DNA from 4 places in the Streptomyces sp. NPDC046821 genome. Region 4 is predicted to be linked to each of the others. Evidence: riboswitches for the same ligand, from Rfam matches in the RefSeq annotation. Region 4 holds a riboswitch; each other region holds the start of a gene.

Region 1 (4,969 bases), on a different contig from region 4:
CGCGACCAGGGTGACTTTGCTGAGGAGTTCGGCGACCTGCGGATCTGAGCTCGAACCGAGCTGCTTGAGGATGCCGATGAGGGCCTCCGTGCCGGTGCGCTCGTTGCCGTGAATGGCGCTGGTGACCATCAGGACGCGGGGGCCGGTGCCCACGCGTGCGGTCCACAGTTCGCGGCCCTGGGTGGTGCGCCCGGCGACATCGACCCGCACCCGGCCCTTGCTGGTCTTCTCGATCTGCCGCAGTGTGGCGCCGAGTTCACCGTGGTCGGTCCAGCCGGACCAGGACGGATCGTCGGAGATCTTGCACTTGCCGGGTTCGCTCTCCGCGGCTGTGGCGGTGGCCGCGGCCGGCGAGGTGACCAGTACGGTCCCTAAGACGGCGGAGGCCGCGACGGTGGCGACGGCTGTGCACAGCGCTCGTGTACGGGTGTTCCGCGTGCGGGGGTGGGTGCGCATCAGGCGGGCTCCTCACGACGTTACGGGCGGGACGGGCGTGGGGGGGCGTTCCGGATGATGCTGACCCGAGGGTCAAGGAACGGTCAATGGGGCCTACGCGAATGCCCATGCCCGACCCGCACCCAGATCACGGTGAAGCCGGGCGCCGGCGGCAAGCCGGTCCGCGTCGCCGAGACCGTTGTCACGGTTTCTGAAACAGCGTCAATCATTGAGTTCGGCGCACGGGCGCAGGGTCCGCACACGCTCCCGCATTCCCGCGCAGCAATAAATCCCTTATTCGCACCCCAAGCCAGTGACGGCCAATCAGTAACTGACCGGAAACTATGCGTAGGCCCGACATCTGAGCTCACAGATTTCCTGAGCCGGCCGACCCACGGACAGGCAGTGCGACCGCGGGGTCCGCCACCCTCTCGGTCGATCAGCCGATCGACCGAGATGATTCATGGCTAGATGCCCGTTTTGTGACGCAAATCCACCCGCACCTTATGTCCATCTTGAGTGCAAACATTCCTCTTCGCGTAATTAGCGATACTCGCCACTTTACTGCCGCATTTACGCGTCGCTGGTGCGAAATATCCGGCTTAGATGCGCCGTTGAATGGCATTCCGATCTACGTCCCATTCAGTGAAACGGGTCACACGAATGACCGCCGGCAACTCGATCTTCCCCGGGCCCGCTTCCGTTGCAGGCAAAGAAAGTTGGGGTTTTCGATCAAAGAAGGCGGGGAGTTTTCGATCTCCCGGGACCGACCCCGCGTATTCCGCATCCGAATTCCTGCCTTGTTCCGTCCGCGCTTTCTCGCTTAACGTCTGCCTCACTCCGGATGGAACGCCGAATCCTGCCGCTGTCCGGAAACCCTCCACCCACTCAGAAACTTGCGGCAGGAGCGGGGGACCCAGGTAAGCCGCCGATCCGGATTCCGGAACGGCTCGGGGTGAAGTCGCACACGCAGTGCGACCGGACATCTCCCGTCCGAACCCGACAGCTCACCTCGCAGGCGACGGAGAGGAAATTTGTCATGCCCGCAAAGGGAACCCACCGCCGCCCCAACGCCAAGACGCTTGCCCGGACCATCGCCGCAGTGAGCGCGGGCGGAGCCGTTCTCGTTCTCCCGGTGCTCGGCGCGACCGTGGCCGACGCGGCGCCGGCCGCCCCGGCGGCAAAGACCGCCCCGGCTGCCAAGACCGCCGCCGCCCCCGAGTCCTACGTAGTCGTCCACGGCGACTCCCTCGCCAAGATCGCCCACGAGCACCACGTGGACGGCGGCTGGAAGAAGCTCTACGAGGACAACCGCAGCGTCATCGGCGACAAGCCGAACCTGATCCACCCGGGTCTCAAGCTCACGCTCGGCACGAAGAACGCGGCCGCGCCCACGGTCGCCAGGCCGACCGCCGACCGGGCCGACCGCTCCGCGCGCCCGGCGGCCGCGCCGGTCGTGGCCACGGCGCAGAAGACCTACACGAACGACCTTGACGGCTGGATCAAGGAGTCGCTCGACATCATGGCCAAGCACGGGATCCCCGGCTCCTACGAGGGCATCCACCGCAACATCATGCGCGAGTCCTCCGGCAACCCGCAGGCCATCAACAACTGGGACTCCAACGCCGTCGCGGGCACCCCCTCCAAGGGTCTCCTCCAGGTCATCGACCCCACGTTCGCCGCGTACCACGTGGCCGGCACGTCGATGGACAGCTACGACCCGGTCGCCAACATCACCGCCGCGTGCAACTACGCGGCCGCCACGTACGGCTCGATCGACAACGTGAACGGCCCGTACTGACAGACGGTTTCACCGCACAGCAGCAGTAGCAGTGGTGGGCGCCTGACTCTTCAGGCCGGCTCCAGCAGGCCCTGACGCGGACCTGCCCACCCCTACTAGTGTCAAGAAAAGGCGCCTGACCTGGCCAGTGGCCAAGTCAGGCGCCTTTTGCTCGCTCCGCCTATCCCACGCCCCTTCGCGCACCGTCGGCGACGGTCTTAGCGTGGAGGTGTGTACGAGGGTGTGGTCACGTTGTTCCTCGGCGGGGACGTGATGCTCGGCCGGGGGGTCGATCAGATTCTGCCGTGCCCGGGTGATCCGGCGCTGCGGGAGACGTACATCCGTGATGCCCGTGCCTACGTCGGGCTGGCGGAGGCGGCGAGCGGGACGATCCCCCGGCCCGTCGGCTTCCGCTGGCCGTGGGGCGAGGCGTTGTCGGTCCTGGACGACGTCGCGCCTGACGTGCGGCTGGTCAATCTTGAGACCTCCGTCACAGGCGACGGGGACTTCGCGCCCGGCAAGGAGGTCCACTACCGGATGAGTCCGGCCAACCTGCCGTGCCTGGCCGCGGTCCGGCCCGACGTCTGCTCGCTGGCGAACAACCACGTACTCGACTTCGGCCCGCGCGGCCTCCACGAAACGCTCGATGCCCTGGCGGGGGCGGGGCTGCGGACGGCTGGTGCGGGCCCGGACGACGTGCGGGCGCGACAGCCGGCGATCGTGCCCCTGGGAAGTGGCGGGCGGGTGCTGGTCTTCTCCTTCGGTATGCCGTCCAGCGGGATCCCGGAGAGCTGGGCCGCCACCGGGGAGCGGGCCGGTGTCGACGTCGTCCGGGAACCGTCGATGGCTGCCGCCTCCGCGTTCGCCGACCGTCTGCGGCATGTCCGCAGGCCGGGGGACATCGCGGTCGCCTCCGTCCACTGGGGTCCCAACTGGGGATACGCCGTCTCCCGCTCCGAGGTCAGCTACGCCCACGCTCTCGTCGACGCGGGCGTGGACCTCGTACACGGACATTCCTCGCACCATCCGCGTCCGCTGGAGGTGTACCGGGACAGGCTCGTCCTGTACGGCTGCGGCGACCTCGTCGACGACTACGAGGGCATCGGCGGCTACGAGCGGTACCGGGACGACCTGCGGTTGCTGTACCTGGTCTCCGTGGAGGCCGACACCGGACGGCTGGTCGACGTACGGATGGTGCCCCTGCGGGCGCGCAGGATGCGGCTGGAACATGCCTCGCCCGAGGACACCGAGTGGTTGCGTGCCGTCCTCGACCGGCGCAGCCGGGAGTTCGGCACCCGCGTCGACGGTGGGCCCGACGGCACGCTCACGCCGCGACCGCTGCGCGCCGGGCACCGCACGTGAGCTCCGCTATGCGCCGCCCGGTACCCCGTGAGGGGCCGTTCGGCCCACGCCTCGGGGAAGGGTGTGGACCATGATGTAGGGAGGAAGTAAGAGGTTTCCTCCCCTTCTTCCCCATGAGCATCGAACGCGGTTCGGAAGGACACGGGAGGTGTCTGACATGACCGAACGCACATTCCCGGGGATCGAGCAACACCCGGACATACTCGCGCTGCGTGCCAGCTCCGAGCGGGCGACCACGACTGGGACGGCGCAGATCATGGAGGGACTGGCCCTGCTGACCGGTCTGTACCTGGCGGCATCGCCGTGGATCGTGGGCTTTCACACGATCCTGACGACCCTGGCCATCACCAACCTGATCGCCGGCCTGGGGTACGCGTTCCTCATGGGCGGCGGCTTCGGCTCCGCCTACGAACGTACGCACGCCATGTGCTGGGCGGCGGCCGGGATCGGCGTGTGGACCGTCATCGCTCCGTTCGCGGTCTCCGGTGCCAGGGGCCTGCACCCCGCCTCGGTGGTCATCAACAACGCGGTGGTCGGCGGTCTGGCCATCTGCTTCGCCGTGGGCACGGGGCTGCTGGGGATGATGTCCAAGCGGCGGACGTGACGCTCCTCCCGGACAGATGTGACGCTCCTCCCGGACAGAACGGACAGAGGCGCCCGAGCGGGGTTCCACCCGCTCGGGCGCCTCTGTCCGTGGATCCCCGGGCGCCTCTGTCCGGTGGATCAGGGCGCGGCCATGGTTCCTCACCCCCGCTTGTTGAGGATGTCGTTGATCCGTGCCCCTTCGTCCGGGGTGATCCGCCCGTGCGGCAGGTCGATGCCGAGGGTGTCCGCGAGTGGCCGCTGATGGATGTCGACCGCGGCCTCCACGAGGTCGGCGAGCGCCGCCGCCGACGTGCGGCCCCGCACCTGTCCGGCGGCCATCGCGACCAGGCCGACCGGCACGGCCGGCCACCAGAAGGCGCCGAGGAGCAGGTAGAGAATCCCCCACGCGGTGACGTCCGCTGCCGCCCGGTAGCGGGTGGTCGCGTCGCGGATCGCGGCGGTCGCGGTGTCGGGGAGCAGCAGCCACAGCCGTGGCCAGGCGAGGGCCACCGCCAGGCCGTACTGCGCGTCGACGCGCTGGTCGACAAGCCGGAAGCGGTCGCCGATGGCGCCGGCACGCGCGGGCAGGTAGCGCGCCGGCACCGTGCGCCCGCCTCGGGCCAGCGCGCTCTCGGCCCTGCGCCGCCGCCTGGCTACCCACCGGGCGGGACCGCGGGCGACCCACAGCCCTCGTACACCCGCGGCGACCCCCTGTGCGGCCAGGCCGGCGCCCGTCGCGGCGAGCAGTGCCCCGGCCACCGCGAGCACCACGGCCGCGGGCCGGCCGGCGAAGTGGTGCCCGAGCCG
Region 2 (4,969 bases), on a different contig from region 4:
TCGTCGGCGGGCGCGGAGGCGGGCATCCCCTGCTCGTTGATGCGGTCGTAGCGGACGGTCGCGATGAACTCGCCGCCCACGGTGGCCGCGAGGCCCACCCGGTCCACGTAGTCGTGATGGGTGAAGCGGTGCACGTCCTTGGCGGACAGGCGCGGGTAGGGCGCGAAGAAGCGGTAGTACTTCGACTCGTCCGAGACCTGCTCGTAGAAGTTCGTGAGCCGCTCGGCGTCCTCGGTGGTGATGGGCCTGATGCGCGCGGTGCCGCCGTCGCGCAGCACCACGTCTGCTTCCCAGTGGGCGGGGTACGTGTGCCGGTCCGACGGGGTCTGCATGGGGCAAGCGTACGGCTCGGGACGGACAGTCGTGGGGGGTGCGGCGCGAGTGGTTCGCGGGGTGTGTGGGCGGGGCGTGCGGGCGCGGTTCGCGGGCTCGGGGCGCCGGTGGCGTGCGGGCTGGGTGCCGGCGATGTGCGGGCGTACGCGCGCGGTGGCGCACCGGTCGCGGGGTGCGCGGGCCGCAGGCAGGCTATGAGGGCCGACGCGCGCGTGCGTGCGGCGCGAAGGGCTCACAGCGGTCACGTCCACCGGTGTGGGACACTGGTCTAGACAACTGTGAGCATCCTGAAGGGCAGCAACACATGGCTGAGCGCCGCGTCAACGTCGGCTGGACCGAGGGCCTCCACGCCCGCCCCGCCTCCATCTTCGTCCGCGCGGCCACGGCGGCCGGCGTCCCCGTGACGATCGCCAAGGCCGACGGCAACCCCGTCAACGCCGCCTCCATGCTCGCGGTGCTCGGCCTGGGTGCCGAGGGCGGCGAGGAGATCACCCTGGCCTCGGACGCCGAGGGCGCGGAGGTCGCGCTCGACCGCCTGGCCAAGCTTGTCGCCGAGGGGCTGGACGAGCTTCCCGAGACGGTCTAGGCCGCACCCTGGACGCGTAGGACTCGTAACGTCGAAAGCCCCGGCTCGGTGAGCCGGGGCTTTCGTCGTTGGCAGTGTGGACGGGCGTCAGACGTTCACGCCGTGGCCGCGCAGGTACGCGACGGGGTCGATGTCAGAGCCGTAGTCGGGGCCCGTGCGGGCCTCGAAGTGGAGGTGCGGGCCCGTGGTGTTGCCGGTCGCCCCGGAGAGGCCGATCTGCTGGCCGGGCGTGACGGTCTGGCCGACGGAGACGCCGATGGACGACAGGTGACCGTACTGCGTGTACGTACCGTCATTCATCTTGATCACGATGTTGTTGCCGTAGGCGCCGCCCCAGCCGGCCTCGACGACCGTGCCCGAGCCCACGGCGTGGACGGAGGTACCGCTGGCCGCGTGGAAGTCGATGCCGGTGTGGCTGCCGGAGGACCACAGTCCACTGCTGGCCTTGTACCCGGTGGACACGTACGAGCCGGTGATCGGCATGACGTAGGTGTTCAGGCGCTTGCGCTCGGCCTCGCGGGCGGCGCGCTGCTTGGCCTCGCGTTCGGCCTTGGCCTTGGCCTCCGCCTTGCGCTTGGCTTCTTCGGCCTGTCGCGCGGCCTCCGCCTCGGCCTCGGCCTCCGCCTTGGCCTTCGCGGCGGCTTCCTCGGCGGCCTGCTGCTGGGCGGCGGCCTGCGCGTCGATCTGCTCGGCGAGCGAGTCACCGATGGAGATGGCCTTGGTCAGGCCTGTCTGCTCCATGGCCGTGTGCTCGGCGGCGAGGGCGGGGGAGGCGAGGCCTCCGATGACACCGGTCGTGGTGATCGCGGCGACGCCGGCGACATTCGCGGTGGTACGCGTGAACCGGCTCGGGCGACGGTGCTTCCCGGTGGCACGGGTGAACGCCATGGGGCGCTGAATCCTTTCCCTCCTTCTCGCCTACCGGGTTAGCTGACGGGTTCGGAGCAGGAAGGTCTCCTACGGACACCCTTCGGGAAGGGCGTCCGATTCACCCCAGGGACTGCGGTGGGTCCCCGGCTCCCCCGGCTCGCGCCTTGGGGGACTCGGCGATGGCTGCCCGGTGCCGCGGGCGCGGCGTACTTCTGGCGGACAGCCGGACCGACGCTAAGCGGGTCAACTTTCAATCAACAAACAAAACCGCGCTTTTGTTGTGCATGACACAGGGCAGACAGGCAACCACCGGCCCAATTCGGACATACGAGGGCCCCGGTGGTCATCTCACCCACCGGGGCCGCAAGTTGTCCGTGTTGTCCGACTCTCGGCCAGACTCTCGGTCCGGCTCTCGGTCAGCCGGTGACGACGGTCACCTCTCCGATGCCGAGCGCCCGGACGGGCTCCTCGATCTGCGCCGCGTCACCCACGAGCACCGTCACCAGGCGGTCGGCCGGGAAGGCGTTCACGACGGCCGCGGTGGCCTCCACGGTGCCCGTCGCGGCGAGCCGGCGGTACAGCTCCGCCTGGAAGTCGTCGGGCAGGTGCTGCTCGACCTGGTCGGCGAGCGTCCCCGCGACGGCCGCGGCGGTCTCGAACTTGAGCGGGGCAACGCCCACCAAGTTCTGCACGGCGACGTCCCGTTCGGCGTCGGTCAGGCCCTCCTCGGCGAGCGTACGGAGAACCTTCCACAGGTCGTCGAGCGCCGGACCCGTGTTCGGGGTGTCCACGGAACCGCTGATGCTGAGCAGCGAGGCGCCCGTCCCGTCCGCCGCCGAGAGCAGCACCTGGCCGAACGCGCGCACGCCGTAGGTGTAGCCCTTCTCCTCGCGCAGGACCCGGTCCAGACGCGACGTGAGGGTGCCGCCCAGGCAGTACGTGCCGAGCACCTGCGCCGGCCAGACCCGGTCGTGCTTGTCGGAGCCGACGCGGCCGATGCGCAGCTGCGTCTGTACGGCGCCGGGCCGGTCGACGATCACGACGCGGCCGCGGTCGTCGGCGGTCACCGGCGGCACGGGACGCGGCTGTGCCGGGCCTCCCGTCCAGGCGCCGAGCGTCTCCGCGAGGAGGGCGTCGAGGTCGGTGCCGGCGAGGTCGCCCACGACGACCGCGGTCGCCGTCGCCGGGCTCACGTGCTGCTCGTAGAACGCGCGCACGGCTGCCGCGTCGATGGGGGTGACCGTCTCCTCGGTGCCCTTGCGGGGGCGGGACACGCGCGCGGTGGCCGGGAAGAGCTGCTTGGAGAGCTCCTTGGCGGCGCGGTAGGCCGGGTTGGCCGTCTCGTGCGGGATCTCGTCGAGCCGGTTGCGCACCAGGCGGGCGATCTCCTTGGCGTCGAACGCGGGCGCCCTGAGGGCGTCGGCGAGCAGGCCGAGCGCCTTCGGCAGCCGGGAGACGGGCACTTCGAGGGAGACCCGTACGCCCGGGTGGTCGACGTACGCGTCCAGGGTCGCGCCGCAGCGTTCGAGCTCGGCCGCGAACTCCTCGGCGGCGAGCTTGTCGGTGCCTTCGGAGAAGGCCCTCGCCATGATGTTGGCGACGCCGTCGAGGCCGGCAGGCTCGGCGTCCAGGGGGGCGGCGAGATTGACCTCCACGGCGACGACCTGCTGGCCGGGGCGGTGGCAGCGCAGGACCGTCAGGCCGTTGTCGAGCGTGCCGCGCTCGGGGGCGGGGAACGCCCACGGCTTGGGCGCGCCGGCCTGGGGCTGCGGGTGGAAGTCCATGGTCGCGAGCTCGGTCACTTGCCCGCCTCCTCTTCTGCGGTCGCGTCCGCCGTCACGTCGGCCATCTCATCTGCTTCTTCGGCTTCGTCGGCTTCTTCGGGGGCCGTGGGTTCGTAGACGAGCACCGCGCGGTTGTCGGGGCGCAGATGGGCCTTGGCCACCTCGTGGACCTCCTCGGCGGTGATGTCGAGGACGCGCTGGACGGCGGTCAGGGCGAGCTGCGGGTCGCCGAACAGAACGGCGTACTTGCACAGTTCGTCGGCGCGGCCCGCGACCGTGCCGAGCCGGTCGAGCCACTCTCGCTCCAACTGGGCCTGGGCGCGCTCCATTTCCTCCGGAGTCGGGCCCTCCGTGACGAACCGCTCCAGCTCCTCGTCGACAGCCGCCTCGATCACCGGGACCTCGACGTCACCGGACGTCTTCACGTCCAGCCAGCCCACGGAGGGCGCCCCCGAGAGCCGCATCAGGCCGAAGCCGGCGGCGACGGCGGTCTGGTCACGGCGGACGAGACGGTTGTAGATCCGGGACGACTCGCCGCCGCCGAGGACCGTGAGCGCCAGGTCGGCCGCGTCGCACGCGCGCGTGCCGTCCGCGGGCAGCCGGTAGGCGGCCATCAGCGCACGCGCCGGGACCTCCTCCTCGACGACCTCGCGCAGCTCCTGACCGATGCGCTCGGGCAGCGAACCGTCACGCGGGGGCAGCTTGCCGTCGTGCCGCGGGATGGAGCCGAAGTACTTGTCGACCCAGGCCAGCGCCTGCTCGGGGTCGATGTCCCCGACGACGGAGAGGACGGCGTTGTTGGGCGCGTAGTAGGTGCGGAAGAAGTTCCGCGCGTCCTCCAGGGTGGCCGCGTCCAGGTCCGTCATCGAACCGATGGGCGTGTGGTGGTACGGGTGGCCCTCCGGGTACACGAGGGCGATCAGCTTCTCGAACGCGGTGCCGTACGGGACGTTGTCGTAGCGCTGACGGCGCTCGTTCTTGACGACGTTGCGCTGGTTCTCCATCGACTCGTCGTCGAGCGCGGCGAGCAGCGAGCCCATGCGGTCGGCCTCCAGCCAGAGCGCGAGCTCCAGCTGGTGGGCGGGCATGGTCTCGAAGTAGTTGGTGCGCTCGAAACTCGTCGTCCCGTTGAGCGAGCCGCCGGCGCCCTGCACGAGCTCGAAGTGCCCGTTCCCCTGGACCTGCTTCGAGCCCTGGAACATCAGGTGCTCGAAGAGGTGCGCCAGGCCCGTACGGCCTTCGACCTCGTGGCGCGAGCCGACGTCGTACCAGAGGCAGACCGCCGCGACCGGGGTCAGGTGGTCCTCGGAGAGCACCACGCGCAGGCCGTTGGCGAGGGTGTGCTCGGTCGCTTTCAGGCCGCTGGAACCGGCCTCGGCGGTGGCCGTGTGACCCA
Region 3 (4,969 bases), on a different contig from region 4:
ACCGCCCCGCCGCGGCGCACCCCCGCCGTTGTCAGTGGCGGCGCGTAGCGTCGGGACGTCAACTGTTCGTGCCGCACGGCTGCTTGCGCGAATCGACACCGCCCCGCCCCGGAACAGCGCCCGGGGCGGGGTACGCGTAGGGGGGGTTGCGGCAGTTGCGCTCAGGGCCTGTCGTCAAATTCCCGTCGTCCGCCCGGAGGGCGGGCCGGGCGGCGTCTGGTGCGTGCCAGACCCCGCGCGCCCGGCATGATCCGCCGGACAGGCCCTAGGCTCCCGCGCATGGAACAGAGCGAGATCATCTTGCGTGCGATCGGCGTCCTGACCGAGACCCAGGAAATGGTGCGCAGGCTCAGCCAGAACGAGGAGCCCGACATCGACACCGCCGAGTCCCAGCTCGGGCGGCTCGTGACGGAGGTGTTCCCCTCCATCGAGATCCCGGCCGAGGCGAGCGTCGAGGAGGCGGCCGAGGCGACCATCGCGGCGCTGATGCCGGTGACGATCTCCCTGGTGGGCGCGTTCGCCTTCCTGTTCTCCGAGCTCGCCGAGGTGCACGACTCGGGCCGGACCGACATCACGACCGCCGACCTTCTGCAGCACCTGGCGCTGCGCATGTCCCGCCAGGACGACCACGGCGACGGCGACGGCCGGTAGGCCGCCCCGCACGGCACCGGAAGCCGACCAGGAAGGGAGCCGGCCACGCGTCTCGGACGCGTGGCCGGCTCCCTTTTTCGGTTCCCGCAAGACCGTACGTCCTGTACATTTTTTACAGAGAGACGTCAGTGACAGATTTCCGCGCTCACGGAGGCACGCACGATGTACCGACCTTCCGCCCGTCACGTCCTGCCCGAGTTCACCGAGCGCACCTCGGCCGGGGTCCACACCTACGACCCGTACGGGAAGCTCCTGGAGGAACGGATCGTCCTGCTCGGGACCCCGGTCGACGACATCTCGGCGAACGACGTGATGGCGCAGTTCATGCACCTCGAATACGCCGCGCCGGACCGGGACATCTCGCTGTACATCAACTCCCCCGGCGGCTCGTTCAGTGCGATGACGGCGATCTACGACACGATGCAGTTCGTCTCCTGTGACATCGAGACCATCTGCCTGGGTCAGGCCTCGTCGGCGGCCGCCGTGCTGTTGGCCGCCGGGACACCGGGGAAGCGGGCCGTGCTGCCCGGGGCGCGGGTGCTGCTGCGCCAGCCCGAACTGCCCGAGCCCGCGCAGGGCCAGCCGACCGACCTGGAGATCCAGGCCCGCGAACTTGTGCGTATGCGCGCCCAGCTGGAGGAACTGCTCGCGCGGCACACCGGGCAGAGCCGCGAGCGCGTCGGCGCCGACATCGAGCGGGACACGATCCTGCGCGCCCAGGACGCCGTGGAGTACGGGCTCGTGGACCGCGTCGTCGAGAACCGCAACGCCACCCCCGGCACCAGGTGAGCCCGCGATGCTCCCGCCCGAACCACTCCCGCTGCCCGCGCTGACCCGCGCCGAGTGCGAACTCCTTGACAGCTACCTGGAAGTGGTCGACCTGCTGGGCCGGATCAACCCGGCGCTCAGCGGCCACACGTACGGCGGACTCCGGGCCGCGCAGGCCCTGGTCGGCAAAGCCACCGCTCTCAGAGACGCCCTGACGGTCATGCACCAGCGCGGCGAGAGCGAGGTCCACGCGACGACACTGGCCCAGGCTCTGCGGATCCTCGACGGAGAGAGGAGGACACAGAGGGTCACCGTGCCGCCGGAGCCGGTCATTTGACGGCATGTCCGGGACGAGGACGGTCGTTCCTGACCCCGAGTCGGAAGCCCTCGTTCACGGCATCCGGTTTCCCTAGCCGAAACGGGCCAGAAGAGCTACCCACGTACGGCGTAGAAATGCCCCTTTTTTCGGTACCGCAAGACTTGCGGTGAATGCGTGAACGGAGCGCGAGATCTGGCGTTCCGGTGCTGGTGCGGGCTCCGTTGGGAACTTCACGTAATTGCGTAAAAGGGTGTTGTCCACCCATTCAGGCCAGTCGTGAGGACCCTCACGAAACGCCGGTTCGGGTCGGCATTCCCGCTCTTCGTGCGTGAGGATCCATGGCGACGACAAGCCCCCGCCACCACGGCGGGGCGGTCCGGGCGGACGCCGAGTCCTGCCGCCGCGCGGATGCCAGGTCGACGGAAGTGGATCGGCAGGAGTGGAGGACCCGAGCACGACGGGCCGCCGGAGCAGTTCTCCGGACCGGTCCTTGGGGTGAAGCCGCACACCGCGGCCGGGCAACTTCGCCAGCCCGAATCCGACAGGTCATCCTTCACAGGCGGCTGACGAAGGGTTGCGCATGATCACGCTCAATCGTGTCCCGTCGCTGCTGACCCGGGCCGGCACCGCCTCGGCCCTCACCCTCGCCGTAGCGGGTGGCAGCGTCATGGTCCCGGGAGCCTCGGCCGAAGCGGCCGCGGCACCACTGGCGACGAAGGCACTCCAGATCGCGGCCTCCAAGGCGGGCAGCCCCTACGTGTGGGGCGGCTCGGGGCCACGCAGTTTCGACTGTTCGGGCCTGACGGCCTACTCGTTCAAGCGGGCGGGCAAAACCCTGCCACGCACCGCCGCACAGCAGTACAACAAGACCCGCCATATCTCCGCCGCGCATCGTCAGCGCGGTGACCTAGTGTTCTTCCATTCGGGCGGGTACGTCTACCACGTCGGCATCTACGCCGGGAAGGGAAAGATCTGGCACTCGCCGAGAACCGGACAGGTGGTGAAGCTGGAGCGGATCTGGTCGGACAGCGTCTGGTACGGACGCGTCGGCTAGGGCGCCGAAAGGGGGCGGGCGGAGACAGTCGTCCAGGCCGTCCCCGCCCGCCCCGCGCCGCCTGAATCCGCGCCATGGGGTACTCGTGGTCGTATGGAACAGGACCGACCCCCCGGCGACGAGCCGTCGCAGCGCGAGCCGGGCCCCGCGGACGCGGGCCAGGACCGGCACGAGACGCCGCTGCAACGCGCGGACCGGAACTTCTCCGAGCTGCTCCAGGAAGTGCGGGTCACCCAGACGGGCGTCCAGATCCTGTTCGCCTTCCTGCTGACGATCGTGTTCAGCGCGCGGTTCCCGTCGCTCGAGGAGTGGCAGCAGTCCACCTACATCGCGACGCTGCTGCTCGCCGTCCTCGCCGCCGCGCTGTTCACGGCGCCGGCGGCGTTGCACCGGGTGCTGTTCCGGCACCACGCCAAGCCGCTGCTCGTCCAGATGTCGTCGTGGTTCACCGGGGCCGGCCTGGCCGTGCTGATGTTCGCCCTGACCGGTTCGGTGCTGCTCGCCGTGTCGGTCGCCGCGGGGCCCACCGCGGGCATCGCGGCGGCGGCGAGCACGTTCGTGGTCCTGGCGGGCCTGTGGGAGGTGCTGCCGCGTCTCGTGCGGCGCTCGGTCATCCGCGCCCAGGAGGAGCTGGAGTCCCGCTCACGGCAGTAGTCCGGCCTGCGGTACGGGGACCGTCCAGGGCAGGGCGATCCACACCGTCTTGCCGCCTTCGGCGGTGGGTGTGACCGACAGGCTTCCGCCGCACTCGGCGGCCAGCCAGCGGATGATCACCATGCCGCGCCCGTTGTCCTGCTGGACGGCGGCCGGCAGCCGCTTGGGGAAGCGCGGGTGGCTGTCGGTGACGCCGATGCGCAGCTGCTCGTCACGCTCCAGATGGAGGTCGACGGTGAAGGTGGGCGACTCGCCCCTGGTGTGCATCACGGCGTTGGTGGCGAGTTCGGAGACGATGAGCCGGACGGTGTCGGCCGCTTCCGCCTCGCGCGGCATTCCCCACTCGACGAGTACGTCGCTCACGTAGGTGCGGGCCGTTGAGACCGAGGCGGGATCGCTCGGCAGAGTGACGGATGCTTCCTGGTGATCTGCCATGGCGACGTCGTCCCTTTCGTGCCGGGGCCCGAATCCGACACATGGCGGATGACCTGAGGCGCCCCCGGACCGGTGCTTCGCGCCAGACTGCCACTCCGGCGGGGCCATTGGTGCCGATCCCCGGAGATATGCATATATCTGTCGCTCGATGCGGTGAACTCTCGGGCGGCGGACCGCATTTGGGCGTACGTCGCCGGCTTCCTCTACCGTCTGCTCAGAACATCGATCCGCCGGGCCGGAAGGAGCCGGTGCGTGGGGCCGGAGGAACCGGTCCGTGAGGCGGGCAGTCGAGGAGACGCGATGAGACAGGGTCCGGCGGTGCGACGCCGCAGGCTCGGCGCCGAGTTGCGCGGGTTGCGCGCCCGCGCGGGGCTCACCAGTGGCGAGGCCGCCCGGCTGGTCGGCTGGCACCAGTCGAAGGTGAGCCGTATCGAGACGGGACGCAGCGGCGTGAAGGCGTCGGACGTCCGTCTCCTGCTGGACGCGTTCGAGGTCTCGGACGCGTCCTTACGGGATCTCCTGATCGCGCTGGCCGGGTCGGAGGACGGGAGCGGCGGCCAGGACTGGTGGCACCCTTACCGGAGTCTTCTGCCGCCCGCGTACCGGGATTTCATCAGCCTGGAGTCGCAGGCGTGCCGGGTCAGGACCGTCGAGACGTCGGTCGTGCCGGGTCTCCTCCAGACCCCGAACTATGCGCGCGCGGTGACCCGGGCGGCGGTCGACGGGCTGCCGGAGGGCCAGCTGGACGCGCTGGTCGAGGTGCGGATCGCGCGGCAGGACGTGCTGCGTTCGGCGTCGCCGATCAGGCTCAGCGCGGTGCTCGACGAGGCGGTGCTGCGGCGCCGGGTGGGCGGTCCGCTGGTGATGCTGGAGCAGCTGCGTCATCTCGCGGCCGTGGCGCGGCTGCCGCACGTACGGATTCAGGTCCTGCCGTTCTCCGCCGGGGAACATGTCGGACTGACCGGGCCTTTCGTCGTGTTCTCTTTTCCGAACACTTCTGATCTTGACGTGGTAGTTCTCGACCATTTGACGAGTAGCCTCTATCTGGAGCGGAAAGAAGACCTCAGGGCGTACTCGGACGCCTTCGA
Region 4 (4,969 bases):
CGCCTTCCACGGGCTGACCACCGGGTCTCTGTCAGTGAACGGCGAGTCCGGATTCCGGGACGGCTTCGCGCCGCTCCTGCCGGACACCGCGGTGCCGCTCGGCGACCTCGACGCCCTGCGCGCGGAGCTGGCGAAGGGCGACGTCGCCGCGCTGATCGTCGAGCCCATCCAGGGCAAGGGCGTCCACGCGGCGCCGCCCGGCTATCTGCGCGCCGCCCAGGAACTGCTGCACCGGCACAAGGCCCTGCTCATCGCGGACGAGGTCCAGACGGGCCTCGGCAGGACCGGCGACTTCTACGCCTACCAGCACGAGGACGGCGTCGAACCCGACCTCGTGTGCGTGGCGAAGGCGCTGTCCGGCGGCTATGTGCCCGTCGGCGCGACCCTCGGCAAGGACTGGATCTTCAAGAAGGTCTACTCGTCCATGGACCGGGTGCTCGTCCACTCGGCCAGCTTCGGGTCCAACGCCCAGGCCATGGCCGCCGGTCTCGCGGTCCTGGCCGTCATGGAGGACGAGCAGACCGTCGCCAACGCGCGGGCGACCGGCGAACTCCTGAAGTCCCGCCTCGCCGCACTCGTCGACCGCTACGAGCTGCTGAGCGACGTACGCGGCCGGGGCCTGATGATCGGCATCGAGTTCGGGCGGCCCAGATCCCTGAAACTGCGCAGCCGCTGGACGATGCTCCAGGCCGCGCGCAAGGGACTCTTCGCGCAGATGGTCGTCGTACCGCTGCTCCAGAAGCACCGGATCCTCACCCAGGTCTCCGGTGACCACCTGGAGGTCATCAAGCTGATCCCGCCGCTGATCATCGGGGAGCGCGAGGTGGACCGCTTCGTCGACGCGTTCACCGCCGTCATGGACGACGCGCACTCGGGCGGCGGACTGATGTGGGACTTCGGCAAGACGCTCGTGAAGCAGGCGGTCGCCAACCGCTGAAGCCTTTGCGTGAGGTTTGCGCGAGGTGCTTTTGCCTCTGGGGCAAGAAATTTGCCCTAGAGGCACGGCTCTGGCTCAATCGACGGTATGAGCCCTGCCCTGCCGGAGCCGGCTCCGGACTCCTCGGAGCCCGGCCCCGAGCCCACGGAGCTGCCTGTCGTCGCGCCACAGCTGCGCGAACTGCGCCGCCGCGCCGCCCTCACCCTGGAGGCCGCCGCCCGCGCCGCCGGACTCTCGCCGGCCCATCTCTCCCGCCTGGAGACGGGGCGCCGCCAGCCCTCGCTCCCGATGCTGCTCGCCCTCGCCCGCACCTACGGTACGACGGTCTCGGAGGTCCTGGGGGAGACTCCGGCGGACCAGAACTCCGTCGTGCGCGCCGGTGACATGGAACCCAACGAGGCGGGCGGCTGGATCTATCGCCAGGCCGGTTCCCCCGGGCGCGGGATGCAGGCCCTGCGCGTCCATGTGCCGTACGGCGCCCAGGGCGACATCGTGCGGGTCCACCCCGGCGAGGAGTGGCTGTACGTCCTCGAAGGGCGGCTGCGGCTGCGCCTCGGGGACACCGCGTACGGGCTCGAGGCGGGGGACAGCGCGCACTTCGACTCGCTCACCCCGCACCGGATCGCCGCCGCCGACCGCGGCGGCGCCGAACTGCTCTTCGTCCACACCCTGCTGCAGAGCCCGTCCGCCGCGCTGTGTCTCGGACCGGCGGCCGGCGGCGGCGAACCGACCCTGGGAGGCCCGCGATGAACGCGGAGACCAACGACGTGACCGGCGACGTGACCACCGGCGTGACCGGTGATGTGACCGGGCCCGTGAACCCCGTCCGCCGGCGCGACGTGGAGGACAGGCTCCCGCGCGGCATCTGGGTGCGGCTGCTCGTCTACGTCTTCGCCGGGCACATCGTCGCGGCCTTCATCTACCTGCTGTTCACGCTGGGGGCCTCGCGCGGGTGACGCCGTGAGGCCAAGAGCCGGTTCCGGTCCCGATCCCGGTCCTGGTCCTGGTCAGTCGAGGAGGTGCTCGCGCAGGCGATCACGCTCGGCCGGGGTCAGCTCGAGGCCTTCCTCCAGGTAGCGGTCGACCGAGCCCCACGTCTCCTCGATCGTCTCGAAGGCGGCCGCCAGATAGCCGGCGCGCGCGTCGAACAGAGGGCTCAGCAGCTCCATGACCTCGGGGGACATCGCGTCCTCGTCGGCGCTGGAGCGGTGCACCTTGTAGCGGCGGTGCGCGGCGTTCGACTCCAGGTAGTCCGCCTCGATCGCGTCGCGCTCCACGCCCACGGCCAGCAGCGTGACCGCTATCGAGAGACCCGCGCGGTCCTTGCCCGCCGCGCAGTGCATGAGCGCGGGCACGCTGTCCTCGGCCATGGCGTGCAGCACCTGGCTGTGCTCGGCGGTCCGCTCCTTGATGATCGCCCGGTACGACGTGATCATGCGGTCCGCCGCCTGGCCCTCGGACAGGGCCGCGCGCAGCTCGTCGATGTGGCCGTCGCGGACCATCTTCCAGAACTCGGCGCCGTCCGCCGGGTCGGTCAGCGGCAGATTCACGTTCCGCACGCCGGGCAGCGTGACGTCGGGGCCTTCGAGGCGCTGGTCGGCGGCGTTGCGGAAGTCGAAGATCGTGTGCAGCCCGAGCGAGGCGAGGAACTCGGCGTCCTCCGGCGTCGCGTGCGCGAGGTGACCGCTCCGGAACAGCACGCCCTGCTTGACCCGACGGCCGTCCACGGTGGGGAGGCCGCCCACATCGCGGAAGTTGCGCACTCCGGCCAACTCGGGCTCGGTGGACGGGACCTGCTGCGTCACGGGGGCTCCTCCCGGTCGGCCGCGGCGCTGTTCGCCTGCGGGCGTTCTCGACGATACGACATGGATTCCAGGGGCAACCATGTGCGACGCGACGGGTCAGAAGGGGGCCGCCATTGCGCCCTGAATGACCTAAATAAACCAGTAAGTCATTGAATGACTCGTTAGTCATAAATAGACCTGAAATGACGTGACATGGCGTGTCATATGTGAGCAGCCTCATAGCCGTGACCGGGCGTGACGGGCGCGCCGAGTGAACTCCCTTGAACTCCCCTTAGGAATAACAGTTGCAAAGATCGGGAGTCCACGGAGTGTGACGGCGTGCTCCGGAGTGGATCAGCAAAGGATCAAGACCCGGGCCGCGCAAGGGCGTTCGGGCCTTGTCGTGGCGCTCCCCGCTCGCTTACGTTCACCGCAATCCGGACGGAACGCCTAATCCTGCCGCCGACCGGAATCCGCATCCAGATCCGTGCCGGCAGGAGCGGGGGACCCAGGTAGAACGCCGTTTCCGGGACACCGGCGACGGCTCGGGGTGAAGCCGTGCCCGAACAGGGCCCGGCCGGGCATCTCCAGCCCGAACCCGACAGCTCACCTCGCAGGCGACGGAGAGGAATCCGCCATGCCCGCGAAGGGTAAGCACCGCCGTCCGAAGTCCCTGAACCTCACCCGCACCGCCGCCCTGGTCGTCGCCGGTGGCGCCGCGATCGCGCTGCCCCTGCTGGGTGCCGCCGGCGCCCACGCCGCGACCCCGGCCGCGGCGCCCGCGCTGGCCATCCAGGCCTCCGCCAGCGCCGGCTACCAGCTGCCCGTCCAGGGCGCCAAGATCGGCACGGCCTACAAGACCCCCGGCCCCATGTGGTCCAGCGGCTACCACACCGGCGTGGACTTCCTCGTCCCGACGGGCACGTCCATCAAGGCCATAGCCGCCGGCACCGTGGTCTCCGCCGGCTACGACGGCGCGTACGGCAACGAGGTCGTCGTCCTGCACCCCGACGGCAAGTACTCGCAGTACGCCCACATGTCGGCGCTGTCCGTCTCGACCGGCCAGAGTGTGACCGAGGGCCAGCAGCTCGGCCTCTCGGGTGCCACTGGCAACGTCACGGGACCGCACCTGCACTTCGAGATCCGCACCACCCCGTACTACGGCTCGGACGTCGACCCGGTCGCGTACCTCAACGCCCACGGGGTCTCCGTCTGACCCGGGCAGCGTGACACCGAAGGGGCGGGCCCGGCGCGGGCCCGCCCCTCCGGGCGTACTCCGGGGGCCGTATTCCTGGAATGCCGAAACTGACCGGGTGGTCTATGTCACCACTCGTCAACCCCTCCTTACGGTCGCGTAGGTCACATCCCCGGGTGAAAGATGTGTGGTTGTGGCAAACGAATCGAGATCACTCAGCGGCGGCACGATTCGGTCCTACGCGGCGGTGGGGGACAGCTTCACCGAAGGCGTCGGGGACCCCGGCCCCGACGGCAGCTTCGTGGGCTGGGCCGACCGCCTCGCCGTCCTCCTGGACGACCGGACCCCCGAGCACTCCTTCCGGTACGCGAACCTCGCCGTGCGCGGCAAGCTCCTCGACCAGATCGTGGAGGACCAGCTCCCGCGCGCCATGGAGCTCGCCCCCGAGCTGGTGAGCTTCTCCGCCGGCGGCAACGACATCATCCGGCCCGGCACCGACCCCGACGACGTCGCGGAACGCTTCGAGAAGGCCGTGGCCAAACTGACCTCCGCCGTCGGCACCGTCATGGTCACCACGGGCTTCGACACCCGTGACGTCCCGGTCCTCAAGCATCTGCGCGGCAAGATCGCGACGTACAACGGACATGTGCGCGCGATCGCCGACCGCCATGGTTGCCCGGTGCTCGACCTGTGGTCGCTGAAGACGGTCCAGGACCGCCGGGCCTGGGACGACGACCGGCTGCACCTCTCGCCCGAGGGGCACACGCGGGTCGCGCTGCGGGCGGGCCAGGTGCTCGGCGTCGACGTGCCCGCCGACCCGGACCAGCCCTGGCCGCCGCAGGCGCCGCGCGGCACGCTGGAGGTCCGGCGCGACGACATCCACTGGGCCCGTGAGTTCCTGGTCCCGTGGATCGGGCGACGGCTGCGGGGCGAGTCGTCCGGGGACCACGTCGAGGCGAAGCGGCCCGATCTGCTGCCGCTCTGACGGGAGTTGATCTTCAGGGGAGCCGGCCCTCGGGACGGCTCCCCACGTCTGTATCCCGGGGCGGGCGC

What was found. A riboswitch is a leader RNA that binds a small molecule or an ion and turns the genes downstream of it on or off. The one in region 4 is predicted to bind cyclic di-AMP.
Positions count from the first base shown of each region.
Region 1: linked by a shared signal. The riboswitch ahead of ABZ893_RS07475 (LysM peptidoglycan-binding domain-containing protein) and the one ahead of ABZ893_RS03050 (M23 family metallopeptidase) in region 4 are both predicted to bind cyclic di-AMP.
Region 2: linked by a shared signal. The riboswitch ahead of ABZ893_RS05810 (M23 family metallopeptidase) and the one ahead of ABZ893_RS03050 (M23 family metallopeptidase) in region 4 are both predicted to bind cyclic di-AMP.
Region 3: linked by a shared signal. The riboswitch ahead of ABZ893_RS31130 (C40 family peptidase) and the one ahead of ABZ893_RS03050 (M23 family metallopeptidase) in region 4 are both predicted to bind cyclic di-AMP.

Region 1 covers NZ_JBEYYB010000003.1:201,894-206,862, reverse strand. Annotated here, with positions in the region: gene ABZ893_RS07480 (M14 family metallopeptidase) at 1-456, opposite strand, end outside; cyclic di-AMP (ydaO/yuaA leader) riboswitch at 1,276-1,471, shown strand; gene ABZ893_RS07475 (LysM peptidoglycan-binding domain-containing protein) at 1,475-2,236, shown strand; gene ABZ893_RS07470 (CapA family protein) at 2,447-3,577, shown strand; gene ABZ893_RS07465 (SPW repeat protein) at 3,735-4,181, shown strand; gene ABZ893_RS07460 (hypothetical protein) at 4,322-4,969, opposite strand, start outside.
Region 2 covers NZ_JBEYYB010000002.1:505,432-510,400, forward strand. Annotated here, with positions in the region: gene ABZ893_RS05800 (GNAT family N-acetyltransferase) at 1-332, opposite strand, end outside; gene ABZ893_RS05805 (HPr family phosphocarrier protein) at 638-919, shown strand; gene ABZ893_RS05810 (M23 family metallopeptidase) at 1,007-1,807, opposite strand; cyclic di-AMP (ydaO/yuaA leader) riboswitch at 1,820-1,978, opposite strand; gene ABZ893_RS05815 (pitrilysin family protein) at 2,206-3,591, opposite strand; gene ABZ893_RS05820 (pitrilysin family protein) at 3,588-4,969, opposite strand, start outside.
Region 3 covers NZ_JBEYYB010000017.1:113,993-118,961, forward strand. Annotated here, with positions in the region: gene ABZ893_RS31115 (hypothetical protein) at 280-651, shown strand; gene ABZ893_RS31120 (ATP-dependent Clp protease proteolytic subunit) at 814-1,440, shown strand; gene ABZ893_RS31125 (hypothetical protein) at 1,448-1,756, shown strand; cyclic di-AMP (ydaO/yuaA leader) riboswitch at 2,146-2,315, shown strand; gene ABZ893_RS31130 (C40 family peptidase) at 2,319-2,792, shown strand; gene ABZ893_RS31135 (DUF6328 family protein) at 2,886-3,446, shown strand; gene ABZ893_RS31140 (ATP-binding protein) at 3,435-3,881, opposite strand; gene ABZ893_RS31145 (helix-turn-helix transcriptional regulator) at 4,182-4,969, shown strand, end outside.
Region 4 covers NZ_JBEYYB010000001.1:652,731-657,699, reverse strand. Annotated here, with positions in the region: gene ABZ893_RS03070 (aspartate aminotransferase family protein) at 1-937, shown strand, start outside; gene ABZ893_RS03065 (XRE family transcriptional regulator) at 1,025-1,687, shown strand; gene ABZ893_RS03060 (DUF6126 family protein) at 1,684-1,893, shown strand; gene ABZ893_RS03055 (tyrosine-protein phosphatase) at 1,945-2,742, opposite strand; cyclic di-AMP (ydaO/yuaA leader) riboswitch at 3,159-3,354, shown strand; gene ABZ893_RS03050 (M23 family metallopeptidase) at 3,359-3,937, shown strand; gene ABZ893_RS03045 (SGNH/GDSL hydrolase family protein) at 4,110-4,901, shown strand.